2 linked regions of the Congzhengia minquanensis genome follow. The protein of the gene in region 1 binds, or shares a complex with, the protein of each later gene. Links are inferred from orthologs where the notes say so. Each region holds a gene or a part of one and is shown in the gene's direction. Other genes may lie near its edges. The genes, in order: prmC and prfA.

Evidence for each region.
Region 2: the proteins of prmC (region 1) and prfA are in contact, whole or in part, in a crystal structure (PDB 2B3T), measured with the Escherichia coli proteins. The link is inferred for Congzhengia minquanensis from one-to-one orthologs.

What each region holds. Positions count from the first base shown.
Region 1 is NZ_JACRSU010000002.1:34,433-37,751, forward strand. What follows is about bases 198-3,186. They hold prmC (peptide chain release factor N(5)-glutamine methyltransferase), read left to right. Parts: upstream 198-1,221; coding sequence 1,222-2,151; downstream 2,152-3,186. Other genes in these bases: H8698_RS05330 (DUF1385 domain-containing protein), read left to right, coding at 267-1,238; H8698_RS05340 (CapA family protein), read left to right, coding at 2,102-3,186. Outside these bases: ATP-dependent protease LonB, read right to left, coding at 1-122; more of H8698_RS05340, read left to right, coding at 3,187-3,319. UniProt on the Escherichia coli protein: Methylates the class 1 translation termination release factors RF1/PrfA and RF2/PrfB on the glutamine residue of the universally conserved GGQ motif, i.e. on 'Gln-235' in RF1 and on 'Gln-252' in RF2.
Region 2 is NZ_JACRSU010000003.1:149,245-152,339, reverse strand. The notes cover bases 145-2,909. They hold prfA (peptide chain release factor 1), read left to right. Parts: upstream 145-871; coding sequence 872-1,948; downstream 1,949-2,909. Other genes in these bases: H8698_RS08505 (VOC family protein), read left to right, coding at 2,870-2,909; H8698_RS08510 (ECF transporter S component), read left to right, coding at 2,247-2,801; H8698_RS08520 (carbohydrate-binding protein), read right to left, coding at 145-609. In the rest of the region: more of H8698_RS08520, read right to left, coding at 1-144; more of H8698_RS08505, read left to right, coding at 2,910-3,095. UniProt on the Escherichia coli protein: Peptide chain release factor 1 directs the termination of translation in response to the peptide chain termination codons UAG and UAA.

The sequences.
Region 1 (3,319 bases):
CCGTTTGCATCTCTATGAATACTGCTCTTTGTGCTTTTCTGCGATTTCAGCATGGTATAAAAATAAATTCCCATAACGCATAAAAGCCAAAGCTGCACAGCTGTCATAATAACATTTAGCATAATAAATTCCTCCCATCTACAAAATTTAGTATTGACAGATAAAGTTCTTTTATTTCAAAAGTTAATAAATTTTTCATTGTTTTTTCCTTCTATATATGGTAAAATAAGATGATAAAATTATTTTAGAAAGCGCAGGTAAAATGCATGAGCCGAAACGAATCGAAATCCTGTCACATCACCAGCATTGGCGGACAGGCTGTTATAGAAGGCGTTATGATGCGCGGCCCGAAAGAGACCGCCATTGCAGTCCGCAAGCCGGACGGAGAAATTATTGTTGAGAAAAAACCTATCAATTCATTTGTTCAGAAATTTAAAATTAATAAAATTCCCATTGTTCGCGGTGTCTTTTCTTTCTTTGAGTCACTGATTGTGGGCACGAAAGCGCTGATGTTTTCTGCTGAATTTTATGATGTGGAAGACGAGGACGATAAAAAGAAAAAAGAAACCATGACCGCTGAGGAACTGGAAGCTTATAACAAAAAAAACGACAAGATGATGACCGGAGCGATTTTCGTATCTGTAGCGGTTGCACTGATTTTCGGCATCGGCGTGTTTATGCTTCTGCCAACCTTTTTGGTGGGCCTGCTGCGGGACTATGCACATTTAACCAACAACATCGCGGCAACGCTTTTAGAGGGCGTGGTGCGCATTGTTATTTTCGTCATTTATATTTTGCTGGTTTCAAAAATGAAAGACATTCACCGTGTTTTTCAATATCACGGCGCCGAGCACAAAACCATTTTCTGTTATGAAAACGGCGATGATTTAACTGTTGAAAACGTGAAAAAGCAAGGAAGACTGCACCCGCGGTGCGGAACCAGCTTTTTAATTTTGGTTATGATTATCAGTATTATTGTGTTTTCATTTGTGTCTTGGGAAAATCCCATTCAGCGTGTAATAATCCGCTTGCTTCTGCTTCCGTTGGTAGCAGGCCTATCCTATGAACTGATTAAATTTGCCGGCAGGCACAGCGGCGCGATTGTGGATATTATCAGTGCGCCGGGAATGTGGCTGCAAAAAATCACTACCGCAGAACCGGACGAAAGCCAGATTGAAGTTGCGATTGCATCTTTAAAAAGCGTGTTAACAGGGAATAAAAATGACGATAAGTGGTAATGGAACCATTGGGGAGAGCTTAGCTCAGGCTACAAAATTGCTGCTTGCGGAAAATGGATTTACATCGCCGCGTTTAGACTGCGAGGTTCTGCTGGGTCACGTGCTTCACTGCTCCCGAATTGATCTGGTTTTAAATCGTGAGAAACGGTTAAGCAACGAGGAACAAAACACTTTTGCTGCCATGGTAAAGCGGCGGCTGAACCATGAGCCCGTGAGCTATATTACCCAGTCAAAGGAATTTATGTCGCTGGACTTTTTTGTTGAACAAGGTGTTCTAATTCCCCGGCCGGAAACGGAGATGTTGGTGGAATTTATCATAAAAACGTATGAAACGGCAGACAATGTTTCCATCCTTGATTTATGTACCGGAAGCGGCGCGATTGCCGTAAGTCTTGCTTATTATTTAAAAAATGCCCGGTTAACCGCGGTGGATAAATTCGACGTCTGCATCAATGCCGCATTAAAAAATGCGGCCCGCTACGCGCTGTCAGAGCGCATCTCCGTGATTCAGACAGATATTTTAAATGGGCTTCATGCTGATCAAAAACATCACTGTATTGTGTCAAACCCGCCATACATAAAAAATGCCGACCTCTCTTCCCTACCGATCGATGTCAAAAACTTTGAACCCGAATATGCCTTAAACGGCGGCGGAGACGGGCTGGAGTTTTATCGGATTATTACGGCGTTTGCGGCAGAAAACCTTTTTTCGAATGGAAAACTGGTGTTTGAAATAGGTTTTGACCAGGGCGGTGCTGTAAAAAAAATAATTGAAGAAAACAGCGCATTTCACTCTATCACCATTACAAAAGACTTTGCGGGGCTGGACAGAATGGTTACCGCAGTGAAAGGGAACGAAGCATATGGAAAGAAACTCTGCCCGAGCGGAATTAAAACGGCAAAACACTATTAAGCGCATTGTTTTAGCATGTTCTGTGGTTATCGTTGTGGTGCTGGCCGGAATTGGCACAACCAAGCTGACACACCATTTTGACAATGGCAGCGCCCAGGTTTCGCAAACGGTTAAAACCAACAAGAAAAAGCAGCAAACAAACGAACTTTCGTTGGTGATGGTTGGCGATAACCTCATACATATGCCGTTAATCAGCGATGCGCAGGAGGAAAACGGAAGTTTAAATTTTGGCGGTCTTTATGCAGAGATGGCGTCCTATTTTCAGGCGGCCGATCTATCGGTGATTGTGCAGGAAACAATTTTGGGCGGAAAATCGCTTGGCTACTCTGGCTATCCTTTGTTTAACTCCCCTCAGGAGGTTGGCGACGCAGTTGCAAATGCCGGATTTGACATTGTGCTTTCTGCCACGAACCACGCGTTGGACAAAGGAGAAAAAGGGATTGTAAACACGTTGGAATTTTGGAAAAAGCATCCTGGTGTTACCGTGCTTGGCTTAAACCAATCACAGGAAGATTATGACGCCGTAAAGTATATTGAGAAAAACGGCATTAAACTGGCCGTGCTGAATTACACTGACAGTACCAACGGAATATCTCCGCCGAAATCGAAAGAGTATTTAGTGAACAAAGTAAACCGTGATAAAATTGAAAAGGATTTACATACAGCCGAAGAAAATGCGGATTTTACCGTTGTGTTTATGCATTGGGGCACGGAATATAGGTTTTCCGCCGATGATGGACAAAAGGACCTGGCACACTTTATGACGGAGCGCGGGGCCGATTTGATTATGGGCTCGCACCCCCATGTGGTGGAGCCGGCGGAATGGATTGAAACCGAAAACGGCGGCAAAGCGTTGGTGTTCTATTCCTTAGGAAATTATGTGTCCCGTCAAAAAGAGGCGGCAAACCTGGTTGGCGCAATGGGAAAGGTAAAAATATGCTCCAATGAGGAACGCGGAACTTACATTGATTCTGCGTCTGTTATGCCTACCGTAACGCATTATAATGCAAACTCAAGGGAGTTTCGTGTATATCCGTTGAAAGATTATACCGACGAACTGGCCGAAAAACACGGTGTGGCACAATACGACGGCAAAGTGAGCGTTGACAGATTTAAAAAGGTCTTTGATGATGTGTTTGGCGACTGCACCGCTGTTACGGTCGAAAAT
Region 2 (3,095 bases), on another replicon or contig:
CTCGTTTACATGCGCCGGCGTTGTGGTAGTAAAGACCGTTGCATCCTCCGAGGCAATTGCCTGTTTTCCGCCGGTAATGGGAATGGTTAAACACCTAAGGTCAACATAATTTAAAGTCGAAAGTGTCGCTTCTCTTGAAACTGACAGCGTGTAGTTTGTACCTGCTGTAAGTGTTGCTTTTAGTTCAGAGATATTGCCTACCCTTTCATACTGAAAGCCTTCTGTATTGCCGTAGCGTGAAGGATGAACATAGCTGTAGCTTTCAACCGAAGTCATTACACTTGCATCAGAATCTTTTTCGCGAACAGTGAACGGAACTGCCGTGCTGCTGTCCTTTTCCGTGATTGCAAAGGTGGTTGCCGTTCCGACTTTGTTGCTGTCTGTCGAATCCATAAACAGCGCATACTCTGCGGTGGTGTCCACCGTAAAGTCGAACGTTTTTGTTTCGTTGGCTTCAAAAGACTTTGTCGTTGGAATAAGTCTTGTCAGGGTTCCGCCTGTTTCTGTCGTATAAGTGTTTTCGGCGCCGACACTTAGCGGCATGCACATGCTGATCGCTAAGAACACCAACGACAAACATAAGGAAACCATTTTTTTTGTTTGCTTCATTTTTTTCTCCCTCCTGATTTAAAATTTTATGATAAATTATTTCCCGGCTAGAGTTAAGTTGTTGTATGTATATTATACATACAACAAAGGGGTATACCCCTTTGCCATTATCATTATAATTATATAGAAATTATTTAAAAATGTCAAGGAAATAATTTAAAATTTAGGAACTTTATACAAATCAAAACTCCCGTATTATAAACGTTGCATTTTTCTGGATATTGTTATATAATAATGGTATAAATTAATTTGAGGTGCATTTATGTTAGAAAAATTGTCGTTTATAGAAGACCGCTACGACGAACTGAGCAAAAAAATTGCAGACCCGGACGTTATTTCCGACCAGGCAGTCTTTGCCAAACTTTGCAAAGAACAGTCGGACATTAGTCCCATTGTAGAAAAATACCGGGAATTTAAAGCTTTGAATGAAACGATTCAAGAAAACGAAGAGCTCATTTCAGACTCCGAGATGGACAAGGAACTGAAAGAACTTGCCGAAGAAGAAATTAAAGAAAGCAAACAAAAAATTGAAGCAATTAACGAAGAGCTGAAAATTCTGCTTCTGCCCAAAGATCCCAACGACGACAAAAGCGTTATTGTTGAAATCCGCGGCGGCGCCGGCGGCGAGGAGGCGGCGTTGTTTGCAGGTGACCTCTTCAGAATGTATTCCATGTATGCCGAAGCGAACCGCTGGAAAACAGAAATTTTAAGCTCGAACCCAACCGACATTGGCGGCTTTAAAGAAATCTCTTTCAGCATAGACGGAGCGGGCGCATATTCAAAATTAAAATTTGAAAGCGGCGTTCACCGAGTGCAAAGAATTCCCTCCACAGAGTCCGGCGGCAGAATTCACACCTCCACGGTTACGGTAGCGGTGCTGCCTGAGGTTGAGGACGTGGAAGTGAACATCGACGCAAACGACCTTAGAATCGACGTATTCCGTGCAGGCGGCCCCGGCGGCCAGTGCGTTAACACAACCGACTCTGCGGTGCGCATAACACACCTTTCCACCGGGCTGGTGGTTTCCTGTCAGGACGAAAAGTCCCAGCACAAAAACAAAGACAAGGCAATGAAAATTCTCCGCTCCAGGCTTTACGATCTGGTGCAAAGCCAACAGCACGAACAAATTGCTCAGGAACGCAAAAGCCAGGTTGGCACGGGTGACAGAAGCGAGAGAATCAGAACCTATAACTACCCACAAGGCAGGGTGACCGACCACCGGATTGGTCTGACGCTCCACAGGTTAGACGCGGTGTTAAACGGCGATTTGGATGAAATTATTAACGCGCTGATCACCACCCGCCAAAGCGAGTTGTTAAGAGGGGAAAAAGAAGAATAAAAAAATTTTGTGCACTAGTTGCATTTTAAAAAAAGATGTAGTATAATAAAAAACGTACTTCAGGGCAGGGTGAAATTCCCGACCGGCGGTAATGGCGCATTTGCGCTTAGCCCGCGAGCAACCAGAACTGGTTGTTGATATCGGTGCGATTCCGAAGCCGACGGTAAGCAACGGCGCATATGCATGCGCTTTTTCAGTTGCAAGTCCGGATGGAAGAAGCAAAAAAACCATTCTTTTATTGCGTTTTTTCGCGCCCTGTTTTCAGGGCGCTTATTTTTTTATGAAAGGTCGAAGAAACATGTTACAACAAAACACAAAAACAAACAAAACCCGTCTTTATGCCTTTGTAGGTGTATTTTCCGCCGCGGCATTCCTGCTGCAGGTCATCGGCACATTGACAGGCCTGAAAGTTGGCGGATTTTTAGACGTGGAAATTTCAGACCTGCCTGCGCTGATTATTGCATTTGCCTACGGCCCTCTGGCAGGCGTGCTCACTGAATTGATTAAAAACCTGCTTCACTGCACCATGACCTCCACCGGCCTGGTGGGAGAGCTGGCAAATTTTGTGATGACCGGCACCCTTTGTTTCGTTGCCGGAATGGTTTATAAACACAACAAAACGTTTCAGGGCGCCGTACTGTCCTTAATTTTTGCAACGCTGGCTTTGGCGGCGGCAGGCGTTTTAGCCAATTTGTTCATCATGCTCCCGCTCTACATGCCCAGCGCGCCGTTTAGCGTAAAGATGAATCTTGTGTTGTTTACCATTTTGCCGTTTAATTTGGTGAAAGGTGTTGTGCTTTCGGTTTTAACACTCCTTTTATACAAAAAAATATCCCCAATTCTGCATAAATAGGTTTGACAACTTCCTTAAATAATTATATAATGTATTTTGTTAAATTATGACGAAAGGAAGGAGATCAAATGATAACAGGAATTGAACACATTGCGGTTTTGGCAAAAGACTCAAAAGCCTTAACCGACTGGTATGTTAAGCTGTTTGGATTTGAAATTGTTTATGACAACGGCAAAGGCACTTATTTTGTAAAGGCTGCCGACGGTTCGATGCTGGAGATAATCGCATGCAGCGGCGACTGCCGCCCCACAGAACCGAAAGAATGGGGAATTCGCCACTTTGCCCTGTCTGTTA